DNA from 4 places in the Rhizobium sp. 05N430 genome. Region 1 is predicted to be linked to each of the others. Evidence: riboswitches for the same ligand, from Rfam matches in the RefSeq annotation. Region 1 holds a riboswitch; each other region holds the start of a gene.

The links. A riboswitch is a leader RNA that binds a small molecule or an ion and turns the genes downstream of it on or off. The one in region 1 is predicted to bind cobalamin.
Region 2: another riboswitch for cobalamin. It lies ahead of nrdH (glutaredoxin-like protein NrdH); the one in region 1 lies ahead of bluB (5,6-dimethylbenzimidazole synthase).
Region 3: another riboswitch for cobalamin. It lies ahead of cobU (bifunctional adenosylcobinamide kinase/adenosylcobinamide-phosphate guanylyltransferase); the one in region 1 lies ahead of bluB (5,6-dimethylbenzimidazole synthase).
Region 4: another riboswitch for cobalamin. It lies ahead of AC1DJO_RS21895 (ABC transporter substrate-binding protein); the one in region 1 lies ahead of bluB (5,6-dimethylbenzimidazole synthase).

What each region holds. Positions count from the first base shown of each region.
Region 1 covers NZ_JBFTMO010000001.1:596,392-599,656, reverse strand. Annotated here, with positions in the region: gene AC1DJO_RS02950 (DUF2865 domain-containing protein) at 92-1,189, shown strand; gene bluB (5,6-dimethylbenzimidazole synthase) at 1,186-1,869, opposite strand; cobalamin riboswitch at 1,913-2,094, opposite strand; gene AC1DJO_RS02940 (TolB family protein) at 2,112-2,942, opposite strand; gene AC1DJO_RS02935 (NYN domain-containing protein) at 2,975-3,265, opposite strand, start outside.
Region 2 covers NZ_JBFTMO010000002.1:360,621-363,885, reverse strand. Annotated here, with positions in the region: gene nrdE (class 1b ribonucleoside-diphosphate reductase subunit alpha) at 1-298, opposite strand, end outside; gene nrdI (class Ib ribonucleoside-diphosphate reductase assembly flavoprotein NrdI) at 268-678, opposite strand; gene nrdH (glutaredoxin-like protein NrdH) at 691-912, opposite strand; cobalamin riboswitch at 1,165-1,388, opposite strand; gene metE (5-methyltetrahydropteroyltriglutamate--homocysteine S-methyltransferase) at 1,539-3,265, opposite strand, start outside.
Region 3 covers NZ_JBFTMO010000001.1:458,742-462,006, reverse strand. Annotated here, with positions in the region: gene cobN (cobaltochelatase subunit CobN) at 1-48, opposite strand, end outside; gene cobW (cobalamin biosynthesis protein CobW) at 52-1,098, opposite strand; gene cobU (bifunctional adenosylcobinamide kinase/adenosylcobinamide-phosphate guanylyltransferase) at 1,104-1,616, opposite strand; cobalamin riboswitch at 1,899-2,289, opposite strand; gene AC1DJO_RS02295 (chloride channel protein) at 2,512-3,265, shown strand, end outside.
Region 4 covers NZ_JBFTMO010000012.1:57,739-61,003, forward strand. Annotated here, with positions in the region: gene AC1DJO_RS21885 (GntR family transcriptional regulator) at 1-98, opposite strand, end outside; gene AC1DJO_RS21890 (GntR family transcriptional regulator) at 138-824, opposite strand; cobalamin riboswitch at 985-1,240, shown strand; gene AC1DJO_RS21895 (ABC transporter substrate-binding protein) at 1,406-2,422, shown strand; gene AC1DJO_RS21900 (FecCD family ABC transporter permease) at 2,419-3,265, shown strand, end outside.

The DNA of each region.
Region 1 (3,265 bases):
CTTCGTTAGCTTGTTAACGGAAGGCAGCTAGACAGAACGGATGCGGCAAATGCTCTGCCGCTTCCGGTTTACTATGCTGCGGGATGATACCGTGAAACGCCGAAGCCTGACCCTTGCTCTCTTTCTCGCTGCTACCGCGCCCGCGGCGGCGCAGACCAGCGCGATCTGCGAAGATCTGCGCGGACGCCTTGCCGACCTGCCGCAGGTGATCGGCAACGGCCCGGAGATCCGCCAATATGCAAGCGCCATAGCCGAACAGAACCTCGAGCTCCGCAAGCTGCGCAACGACCTGCGCAGCAACGGCTGCAGCGTAGACAGCATGGTTGTTATCGGCGGCGAGAATGACCGCTACTGCAGCGACCTGCAGGAATCGGAATCGCGGATGATCGACAACATCCACTACCTCCAGGACCGCCGCAACCAACTGCGGGAGGCCGGCGGCAGCGATGTCAACGAACGCCGCGAACTGATGGCCGCCCTCGACGATAACGGCTGCAACGACGATCCGGGTTATCAGCCGGACGAGCGCGCCGATGTCCCAGCGCCAAGTACCGAAGAACAGGCGATGCGCGGCGATACCTTCATTCCGCTCGGCAACGGCGAGGAAGGCAACACCCAATATGGCGTGCCCCGCGGCGAGATGATGTCGCATGTCAGCACCATGTGCGTGCGCATCTGCGACGGCGGCTTCTTCCCGATCAGCACCAATGCGACCTCGATCGATTTCAGCCGCGACGCCTCGACCTGCTCGAAAATGTGCCCCGGCATCGAGACGGAGCTGTTCTATCAGGACGTCTCCAACACCGACGCGGCCAACATGATCTCGGCCGCGACTGGCGCCCGCTACAGCGCTATGCCAAACGCCTTCGCCTACAAGAACCGAGCGCCCGGCGAGAAATCCTCCTGCACCTGCAATCTGACCGCCTATTACGAGCAGATGCGCAAGAACCAGACGGTCAGCGCGCCGCCGCAGAAAGGCTCGATCACGACGATCACCACCAAGCCGCCGGCAACTGCAGCCCCCACACCGGCTGCGCCGCAGGCACAGATACCCGACCGTCCCTATGACCCCGGCAACAGCAAGGTACGCCAGATCGGCCCGCAATTTCTCGCCGGCGACCAGGGCAGTATCGACCTAAAGAACCCGGCGACATCGGGCCCGCAGCCGCAGCAGCAACAGCGGAATTAGCGGCGGCCCCAGCCATCGCGGAAGATCAGCTCGTCGAGCGGCAGCCGCTGCCGCCAGCCTTTGACGGCCAGCTCGGGCTCGCTATAGAGCGCATCGACATAGCCAACGCAGAGCCAGGCGACGATCTCGATATGCGCGGGCACGCCGAGAATTTCCTTGAGTTCGCTCTCATGGAAAATGCTGACCCAACCAACGCCAATGCCTTCAGCCCGTGCTGCGAGCCAGAGGTTCTGCACTGCACAGACGGTTGAATAGCTATCCATACGCGGGTTATGTGTGCGCCCCAGCACGACGTCACCGCTGCGCGACGGATCGCAAGTGATGCAGATGCCGAGCGGCGCCTTGAGGATGCCCTCCAGCTTCAGCGAGCGGTATGTCGCCTGCCGCTCGCCATCGAACATCCCAGCCGCCTCGCGGTTCGCGCGATCGAAGGCGTTCCAGACGCGCTGCCGCACACCCGCATCTTCGACAACGATAAAATTCCAGGGCTGCATGAAGCCAACCGAAGGCGCGTGGTGCGCAGCTTCGAGTAGCCGCACCAGCACATCGGATGGCACAGGATCCGGCAGAAACTGGTCGCGCACATCGCGCCTGGTCATGATCGCCCGGTAGACGGCGTCGCGCTCGTCAGCGGAAAAGGCGGACGCGCCTTCAAGCGCATCCTTGTTCATGGGCCGCATCGTCAAATCCCCAACAACGCAACCGCCCCGCCGTCCGCGCGGGATCAGTCTATGATGCCAGGCCGGTCTTCTGACTTGGCGTCATCCGCCCGCCGCAGCCTTCCCGGTGTCAACCAGTGGCATGATGCGGCAGGCGTCGGCCTTACAGCGTTGGGCACGTTCCGGGCTTGCACCGGATTCCCGATTCTCCCGCGACAAGCGGGCACCTGACCAAAGCCTCTTGCCCGCTTTTCAGAGACGCTTCAAGTAGACGGGAAATACCGGACATAGGCAAACTCGTCACCTTCTGGTGACCAGCAGGAAACATTGATCGTGCCCTGCCCGCCGAACAGCTCGAAGAGCGTCGTCAGATTGCCGCCGTCCATATCCATCAACCGCAGGCGCACATGCAGGTCGCGCGGATGATCGAAGACGTCAGGGTCGTAGGAAAGCAGCAGCACCTTGTCGTTGGTAGGCGCCGGATGGGCAAACCAGTTGCCGTAATTGTCATGCGTGACCTGCTCCAAACCGGTCCCATCGGGATGAATGCGCCAAATCTGCATCAGCCCGGTACGGCTGGAATTGAAATAGATCCACTGCCCGTCAAAGGAATAATCCGGCCCGTCATTGCGCCCCTCGCCCTGCGTCAGCCGCCGCTCCGCGCCGCCATCGACAGAAATCGTGTAGATATCGAAGAGATCGCCGCGAATGCCGCAATAGGCGAGTTCCTTTCCGTCAGGCGACCAGCCATGCCAGTAGGACGGCAGGTTTTCCGTGATCTGCTTTGGCGCGCCGCCTTCCGACGGCAGCGTATAGATGCAGGATTTGCCGTGCTCGGTCTTGTCGGAAATCACATAGCGGCGGCCATCGGGCGAAATGCCGTGATCGTTGTTGCAGGCCGTGGCAAAGCCGGTATCGACCTGCTGCAAACCGCCCTCACCGTCCGGTGACAAGCGATAGAGAAGGCCATCACCGTTCAGCAGCAGGTAGCGGCCATCGGGCGAGAAATTCGGCGCCTCGATCAGCTGCTCCGTCTGGAACACGACCCGGCTCTTGGCCGTGCGGATATTGTAGATCTCGACCGAACTGCGCATGCATGCCTCCCGCATTTGCTGCGGCCCGGCGCTTAGCCGTTCCGCTTCATTCTGATTTGCATGCGGTTTGTGCCATGCATCTGCGTTTCGATAAAGGCGCATCGCTTCAAAAGCGAGCTGAGGTTCGGAGCGCCGAAATGCTGCGCCTTGAACTCCGGATAGACCTGCCGCAAGAGCGTCCCGAGTTCAGCGATATCGAGCCAGCCTTCGCCCTGCAGCTTGGCCGCCTGCAGCGCCTGGGTGATATAGGGCCGGATATTTGGAGAGGGCTGCAGCGCAATCACCTTCGGCAGCGCAAAGGTGGAATTCGCCTCACCAACATT
Region 2 (3,265 bases), on a different contig from region 1:
TGTCATAGGCGTGATCGAAGAGATCGCGCACGAAATTGAACGAATACTGATCCAGCACCTCCTGCTCGTAATAGCCCTCAGTCACGAGGTAATCGAGCTTCTCCCGGAGATTATGGAAGAACACGGTGTTCTGGTTGACGTGCTGCAGGAAATACTGCTTCGCCGCCTGCCGGTCCTTGTCCAGCTGGATCTTGCCGTCCTCGTCATAGAGGTTCAGCATCGCGTTCAGCGCGTGGTAATCCAGCCCTGTTTCCGCGGCCTGCGCCTTTACAGGGCGCTCGAGAACTGCCGTGTCCAAAATCGTTCCAATCCGTGTTTGACGTTGGCAACATCATCAGCCGTACCCAAGAGTTCGAACCTGTAGAGGTACGGCACCTGGCATTTCTTCGCGATGATGTCGCCGGCGAGCCCGAAGGTCTCGCCGAAGTTGCTGTTGCCCGCGGCAATCACGCCGCGGAGGTTCGAACGGTTTGCCGCATCGTTCAGGAAACGGATCACCTGCTTGGGCACGGCTCCCTTGCCGCCCTCGCCGCTATAAGTCGGGAGGATCAACACGTAGGGCGAGACAGCTTCGAGCGTCGCGCCAGTGATGGGGATGCGCCGGGCGGGAAGGCCAAGCTTTTCGACGAAGCGATGGGTGTTTTCCGACCGGCTGGAAAAATAGACGATCTCGCCCATCGCAGCCGCCGCTCAGGCGAGCGCGCTGATCATGTCGGGGCGGAAGCCAGCCCAATGCTGCTCGCCGGCGATGACGACGGGAACCTGGCGGTAGCCGAGACCCTGCACCAGATCATAAGCGGCGCTATCGGTGGAAACGTCGATGATCGTGTAGTCGATGCCCTGGCGATCGAGCGCGCGGGTGGTTGCGGTGCATTGAACGCAGGCGGGCTTGCTGTAGACGGTGATGCTCATGGGAAAACCTCGTGACTAGAAGGCATGGGATATCGTTCGGACATCCGCCGATGTCCGCGCTTGGGAAGATCGAAAAGGAAGACAGCCGTTGCCGGTTGCCGGGCGTCAGCAGCCCGTCATTCGCGCCGGTATGATCTGAAACTCAAAGACATAAGACTTCACCCCGAAGTGGCTCATGCGGGACACACCGGAGGAAGCGAAGAGCGGCATCATGCCCACATCTCATCGCTCGCCAGCCGGACACCCCGCCCGTGGACGTTTTCGCTCAAGGCAGGTCTCCTGGCTTGCGGATCATCACATTCATCCCGGTCTTCCCAGGTCTTCATGACCCAGTGACCCGAAATGGGACAGATGCTCGCCGCTTACAGTTGCGGGGGCAGCTCCGGCATTGCTCCACCTTGCGGCAGATCTCACCGAATTCCCGTCTTAGCCCGCGATTCTTGCGAATCGAGGGAACCTCGAACACTAGATATAGTACGCGAGTCTATTTGTACGTCAATGGATGGTTCATGTTTCGGGTGCCGCAAGCCGAAAAAATGAATGTGATGTGGATAACGGAAGATTAATGCGGATTGGCTGTGGAAAAGAGAAGCCGGCAAAAGCCGGCTCCTCGAATACGATGACGATCAGGCCGTTGCCGTGGCAACGCGTTCGCGCAAAGACCGCGCCGCCGCCACCATATTGACTAGCGCCGGCTTCACTTCCTCCCATTTGCGGGTCTTCAAGCCGCAATCCGGATTGATCCAGAGCTGCGAATCGCCAAGCCGCTCGCGCGCCAAAAGAAGCAGACCGGTCATATCGGCAATATCGGGAACGCGCGGCGAGTGGATGTCGTAGACACCCGGGCCGATCTCGTTCGGATAGTCGAAGCTGCGGAATGCCTCCAGCAGCTCCATCTTCGAACGCGATGTCTCGATCGAGATCACGTCCGCATCCATGGCGGCGATCGCATCGATGATGTCGTTAAACTCCGAATAGCACATATGCGTGTGGATCTGTGTCGCGTTGCCGACACCGGTCGAGCACAGGCGGAAGCTTTCGACGGCCCAGTCGAGATAGGTCTTCCACTGCGAGCGCCGCAGCGGCAAGCCTTCCCGAAGTGCTGCCTCGTCGATCTGGATCATCCTGGCACCCGCCTTTTCGAGATCACCGACCTCGTCGCGAATCGCCAGCGCGATCTGCCGGCATGATTCGCTTCGGGCGATATCGTCGCGCACGAAGGACCAATTGAGGATCGTCACCGGTCCAGTCAGCATACCCTTGACCGGCCGGTCCGTCAGAGACTGGGCATATTGCCACCAGCCAGTCGTCATCGGCTTCGGCCGCGCGATATCGCCGAAGATGATCGGCGGACGGACATAGCGCGAGCCATAGCTCTGTACCCACGCATGCTGCGTGAAGGCAAAGCCCGACAGCTGCTCGCCAAAATACTGCACCATGTCGTTGCGCTCGAACTCGCCATGGACGAGCACATCAAGGCCGATTTCCTCCTGCCAGCGGATGGCTGCTTCGGTCTCTTTGCGCAGGAAAGCCTCATAGTCCGCATTGCTGAGCGTTCCCTTCGCATGTGCCGAACGCGCCTTGCGGACTTCAGACGTCTGCGGGAAGGACCCGATCGTCGTCGTTGGGAACAGCGGCAAGCGGATATCCGTCTGCTGGATCGCCTTGCGCTCGGCGAAGCCGGCCTTGCGGCGCTTCATGGTCTCGTCGATCGCTGCAATCCGCTGCCTGACCGCGGGATCATTGACCTTCGGCGATGCCGCGCGGGCGGCCGCGGCCCTCGAAGAGCTGCCGATGGCATCCGTCACGCAATCGCGCCCCTGCGAAAGTGCCTGGCCGAGGACCGCCAGCTCATCCAGCTTCTGCGTGGCAAAAGCCAGCCATCCCCTGACCTCGGCATCAACAGCGGTTTCGAGAGCAAGATCGATCGGCACATGCAGAAGCGAGCAAGATGGCGCGATTTCGATTGGACGCGTTTTGGAAAGCGCCTCGACCCGATCCAGCAGTTTCTCAAGATCAGCGCGCCAGATGTTGCGGCCATCGATGACGCCGAGAGATAATACCCGGTCATCAGGCACCGCCGATACGACCGCATCAAGCTGCTCGGGCGCGCGCACCAGATCGACGTGCAGACCGGCAACCGGCAGCGCCGCTGCTGTCTTGAGATTGTCGCCCAATGCCCCGAAATAGCTGGCGATCATGATCTTCAGGTTCGGAACCAGCTGGTGAAGCGCGCTGTAGGCCGTGGTCAGCGCGTACCGCTCAGCGTCTGCGAGATCGAGCACCAGGGCTGGCTCGTCGATCTGCACCCAATCGGCGCCCGCAGTGCTGAGCTCCGCGAGGATGCCCGCAT
Region 3 (3,265 bases), 140 kb from region 1:
CTCGTCACCGTCGCTGATCGTTCCTTTCTGGGCGAGAAGCAGATGCATGGATCAGACGAGCGCCTCGATGGCCTTGCGCACGGCCGCCTCGTCCATGTCATGCAGACCGATGACGACGAGACGCGTGCCGCGCGTTTCGCCGGTAGCCCAGGCGCGGTCGAAATACTGGTCGATACGGCTGCCGACAGCCTGGATCTGCAGGCGCATCGGCTTGCCCGCGACATCGGCAAAGCCCTTGAGGCGCAAAACGTCATGCTCGGCAATCACGCCCTTCAGCTTCTCGATGAAACCGGCCGTATCGGCAATCGCACCAAGCTCGACGATGAAGCTGTCGAACTCGTCGTGGTCATGCGGCGTGCCGTCCTCATGCTCGAGCTCGTGATGGGACTTGCGATTGGCGATATCTTCCTCGGTGCCGACGCCGAGGCCGAGCAAGACGCTGGCCGGAACGTCGCCGTTCTTCGCCTCGATCAGCGCAGGCTTCCGCGAAATGCGCGACGCCACTTCGTCACGGACGCGAATAATGCCTGCGGCATCCAGCAGGTCCGTCTTGTTGAGCACAATCAGATCGGCGCAGGTCAGCTGATCCTCGAACAGCTCCTCGATCGGACTCTCGTGGTCGAGCGACTCGTCTTCGGCGCGGCGCGCATCGACGGCATCGTGGTCGTCGGCGAACCGTCCGGCGGCAACGGCAGCGCTGTCGACGACGGTGATGACGCCATCGACGGTCACTTCGCTGCGGATATCGGGCCAGTTGAAGGCGGCGACCAGCGGCTGCGGCAGCGCAAGACCCGAGGTCTCGATGACGATATGATCGGGGCGCTGCTCGCGCTCGAGCAGCTTGGTCATCGTAGGAATGAAATCGTCGGCAACGGTGCAGCAGATGCAGCCGTTCGTCAGTTCGATGATGTCGTCCTCGGTGCAGTTCTCGGCGCCGCAGCCCTTCAGCACGTCTCCATCGACGCCGAGATCGCCGAATTCGTTGATGATCAGCGCGATCTTCTTGCCGCCGGTGTTGGAAAGCAGGTTGCGGATCATCGTCGTCTTGCCGGCACCGAGAAAGCCGGTGATCACGGTTGCGGGGATCTTCTGGTTCATAAACTTCAACCCTTCATTTTCAGCGGCAGCCCTGCCGCGATAAAATACACGTCCGCGGCAGAGGCCGCGATCATCTGGTGCAGCCGCCCGGCATGATCACGGAAATCCCGCGCCATCCGGTTCTCGGGCACGATCCCGAGGCCGACTTCATTGGAAACAAGCACAAGCCGCGCCCTGGCCTTCGGCAGCCAGGCAGCAAGGGCAGCAGATTCCGCCGCCATGTCCCGCTCGCCCATCATCAGATTGGTGACCCAGAGCGTCAGGCAATCGACAAGGATCGCCCGCCCTTCGCCGTCGGCGGCCGACAGGCACTCGACAAGCTGCAGCGGCTCCTCATGCGTCGTCCAGGATGGCCCGCGATCGTTCCTGTGGGCGGCAATCCGCGCCCGCATCTCGTCATCCCAGGCACGCCCAGTGGCGATATAGTGGCGCTCGAGGCCGCTATCGGCGATCAGCTGCTCTGCGAAACGGGATTTTCCCGAACGGGCGCCGCCGAGCACGAAGGTGGTGCTGCTCATGTGAGGATGGCTCCGGCATCAGCGTATTGGCGTCCGCCACACCCACGTCCCTCATTCCTGCGCCTGCCACAGGAATCCAGCCACGGCGCGTCGGCGCCGTGAATGAATCGCAACTGCAGGAAAACGAGTCTCCTGTGCCCAAGGACTTGGGCACGCTGGATTCCTGTGACAAGCACAGGAATGAGGGAAATCCTCAGGGCCGCACGTAACGGCATGCAAATTCGTGTTTCAGCCATGACAACCTCCGTGCTGGCAGCGGACAAGATTGCCCTTGGGTGGGCTCTTCGCCCGGCACGGTTGGCAGGTCTCCTGGCTCGCGGTTTGAGGCCTCGACAGGGATGGCGCAAGGCCATCCCTGATCGTGCCAGCGGATCTTCCTCGCCTTCCCGGCTGCATTCTCGTGAAAAGGCGGACGATTCGTAGAAATGGAGGCGTCCAGCCCCTGCTGATCACGATGCATTCCAGTGGCTTTTCCGGTGTCCTTGAGCCACAGCCCTGCCGCGGAATGCAGCGATCAGCCAGTGGTGCCGGTGCACCGGATGGAAGACCCTGACCGCTCTACAGTCGCGGGGTCGGCTGTGATGAAGACGCCCGGTTTGGGTCCGCCCCGTCACATTCCCTTTTCATCCAGGGCGGCAATCACCGCTCCGGAACCATCCGTTATTGATTTCATCGTTAGGCGCGCGGCAGCGCGAAGTCAATCGAGCCTGGCATGATGGAAAATGCCCCGTATTAACACGACTGAGTCTACCAAACAGATAGTCTATTAAATTCATTGACTTACGACGCGATTTCACTTGCCGTCGCCTCGCTTTTGCTGCAATTGCTCGCGAAATCATGCGGCGCACAACGCGCGCTTCCTTGATCCTGCTCCCCGTCGCCTAGTTCTGTCATCATGCTCACGAAAACCGATATCGGCCGCCTGACGCGGCGCCATCTCAAATTCGATTTGGCGCGGCTGCGCGCGCTGGCGCGCCAGAACGAAATGGGCATGGTTTTCGCCGGTGGCGCGGTCGGCGTCATCTCTGGCTGCGCGGTCACCGGCATGAGCCTGATCTCCCGCGAGATGCACAGCCTCATCTTCGGCATCAGCGATGTCGATCGTCTCAGCTCCTCCGATATCAGCAACAAGCTGCTGCTGCTTTTGGCACCGGTCTGCGGCGGCATGCTTCTCGGCCTGCTGCTCTTCATCCTCAGCAGGACGCGCAAGAAGCCGATGGTCGACCCGATCGAGGCCAATGCGCTGCATGGTGGCCGCCTCTCGCTGACGGACAGCATCATCGTGGCGATCCAGAACCTGATCTCCAACGGTTTTGGCGCGTCCGTGGGCCTCGAGGCCGGCTATACGCAGCTGGCGGCTGGCCTGGCCTCGAAGCTCGGCCTGAAGCTGCAGCTGCGCCGCGCCGATCTGCGCGTCCTCCTCGGCTGCGGTGCGGCAGGCGCTATCGCCGCAGCCTTCAATGCCCCACTAACCGGCGCCTTCTACGCGTTCGAGCTGATCATTGGCACCTACACCATCGTCTCGCTGACACCCGTTGTCGTCTCTGCCCTGCTCTCGACGCTGGTGGCACGGCTGCTGGCAGGCAACGATTTCACCATCGACGTCGGCAGGTTCGGCACTGTGGTGCCGGCCGATTATGTGCCGGCCA
Region 4 (3,265 bases), on a different contig from region 1:
GCACCCGGCGCCAATGTCCCGGAGATGATATCCTGACGAATTTGCCGGGAGACGACGTCGCTGACAGTCTCGGAATGTTCACCGGTCACTTTGAGCATTGATTCCTCTACGTCCCGCACCATCGTGCGTGGAATACATTATCCTGCCGATAGGCGAATGGTCGCCAGTGAACCCTTGCTCAGCGCATGCTCGACGCCCTGCTGAATATGCCGCTGCAATATTCTCTTCGCCGTCGTGATGTCGCGCTGAAGAGCGGCCTCCAGCAGTTGCTTGTGCTCTTCTTCCGCAACGCCGCCGCGATAGGACAATGCCACCATCTGATATCGCAGATATTTGTCGAACACCGCCGAATGTGTTTCCATCAGCAGGCGCGATCCGCAGGCCGAGATCAGAGCCTGGTGAAACTCCCAGTCGTAGCGCTTCCAGTCTTCCGCCCTACTGGTATCGCCCGAGGCCATCACCTCTTCCATGCGCGCCAGCTTGTAATGGGCCGAGACCAGCCGCGCTTCCCATTCGACATCGCCCTGTTCGAAGGCCTGCTCCAGCGCGTGCTCCTCGAGAAGCAGACGCAGCGCTGCGGTCTCTCTCAGGTCGGCGACCGAAACACGCGCGACTTCGAAGCCGCGCTGCCCCTCGGCAACGACGAGGCCTTCCGATGTCAGGCGGTTGAGAATCTCTCTCAGTGTGCTGACGCTGGTTTGGTAGGCGATTCTCAGATTTTCAAGCTTGAGCTTCTGCCCCGGAGAAAGCCGCCCGAAAATGATATCCGCCCTTATTTGCCGATAGCCGCTCTCTGCGACGGTCTCGTTTGAGATTTCGTTCAACGGCCATTACCTCTGATATTCCCATTTTCTTCATATATAACGGAATAAGTATGCCGTATTCAACAAGCGAAAACGCGATTGGCGGCCGTTCTGCGGGTACTGAACCCTGATTGCCGAACCAGGGTGGCGCGCTGCGCGTCTTGACGGCCGGGATATTAGCGTCGTAACTGCATCCGACGGTTCCCGGAGGAAGTCTCCGACGGGATTAATAGGGAACACGGTGCGGACGACCCAAAAGGGACCAAGACCGTGGCTGCCCCCGCAACTGTAAGCGGATTGCCGATCATCACGGGAGACCAGCCTGCTGGATGTCTCCCTTGGGCCGCAAGGCCATGCCACTGCGATGTTATCGCGGGAAGGCAGATGAGAGGCGAATATTCGCGAGCCAGGAGACCTGCCGTCAAACACGATCCAATCAGCCGGGCGGGGATGCCTGGAAAGGAACAGACATGTTTGACCTGACCCTTCGCCGATACATGGCCTCCATCCGCCTCGATTGGGCTTTCCGCGTCCGCGCTGCGTGAGCAGTCACGCCGTGTTCCGCGGCGTCGTGCTGCCCGCTTCTCCTAAATCGAGGTCCCATGCGCCAGATTATCGCCACGCTCACATTTGCCCTCGGCCTGACCGGCTTCGCCGGTACAAGCCTTGCCGCCACGCAGTATCCTCTGACCCTCAACAACTGCGGGCAGCAGGTCACGTTCAAGAAGGCGCCTGAGAAGATCGTCTCGATCGGCCAGGGGATGACCGAAGTCCTGTTCTCGCTTGGTCTTGCCGGCAAGGTCGCCGGTACCGCCGTCTGGGTCGGGCCGGTCCTGCCGCAATATGCCGATGCAAATAGCAAGATCAAAAGGCTCGCCGACAACGATCCAAGCTTCGAGGCCGTCGTCGGTCAGGAACCCGATCTGGTCGCCGCCGAATTCGAATGGCATGTCGGTGCGCAAGGCTCTGTCGGCAAGCGCGAGCAATTCGCCGATCTCGGCATCAATACCTACATCGCGCCTGCCGACTGCGTCGCCAAGATCAATGCCGATGGCGGTGATGGCGTTCGCAAGGAGCTGTTCACGATGGACCTGATCTATCAGGAGATCGCGGAGCTCTCCGAAATTTTCGACGTCAAGGATCGCGGCGATGCCCTGATCGCCGATCTGAAGAAGCGTGAGGCTGCAGCCGTTGCCTCGATCTCGGGTGCCTCGGGCAAGAACCTGCCCGTTGTCTTCTGGTTCTCCAGCAAAGAGGTCAAGGGCGACGCCTTCATCGCCGGCAAGAACAGCGCTCCGGCCTATATTCTCAAGACGGTCGGCGCGAAGAATGTCGTCACGACCGAAGAGGAATGGCCGTTGGTCGGCTGGGAAACGATTGCCCAGGCAAATCCTGCCGTCATCGTCCTCGCGACCATGGACCGCCGCCGCTATGCCGCCGATGATCCGAAGGTAAAGATCGATTTCCTGGAGAGTGATCCGGTTACCAAGGAACTCGAGGCCGTCAAGAACAAGCATTTCGTGATGATGGACGCCCAGTCGATGAACCCGACGATCCGCACGATCGACGGCATCGAAACGCTGGCAAACGGCATCAAGACCTTCGGCCTTACGCAGTGAAAGTTGCCGCTTCCTGGCAACGCCGGTGGTGGGCGCTCGTTGCGCTCACCGCCGCCGCCGTTCTCCTCCTTGGCGTCATGATCAGCCTTGCCGTCTCGATCGGCGAGATTGCGATCCCAGTTGCGACAACCGCCAAGGCGGTTTCGAACCGGCTGTTTGGAACGGCGTTCGAACTCAGCCGCATCCACGAAGGCGTCATCTGGGACTACCGGCTCAGCCGCGCTTTGGCGGCGGCCAGTGCGGGCGCTTCTCTCGCCCTCTGCGGTGCCATCCTCCAGGCGCTTCTTCGCAACCCGCTCGCCGAACCTTACGTGCTCGGCATTTCCGCCGGCGCCTCGACCGGGGCCGTCTGTGTCATGATCCTCGGACTCGGCTATGGCGTTCTTTCGTTGTCGGGTGGTGCCTTTATCGGTGCGGTGGTGGCCTTCCTGCTTGTCGGCATTCTTGCGACAGGCACCGGGGGCTCCAGCGAACGGATCATTCTCTGCGGGGTTGCCGGCTCGCAGCTCTTCAATGCGCTCACCTCCTATATCGTCACGACATCCGCAAATGCGGAACAGGCGCGCGGCGTGCTGTTCTGGCTCCTGGGGTCGATGAGCGGCGTCCGCTGGCCCGATGTCTATCTGTCGGTGCCGATCGCGATCGCCGGCTTCGCCGCCTGCCAGTTCCACGCCCGCGCGCTCGATGCATTTGCCTTCGGTTCGGATGCCGCCGCATCGCTCGGCGTTGCCGTGCGGCGGGTGCAGATCGTTCTTTTCGGCATCACCGCGATCATGACTGCGGCCGTCGTCAGCATGGTCGGTTCTATCGGGTTTGTCGGCCTCGTCATCCCGCATGCCGCCC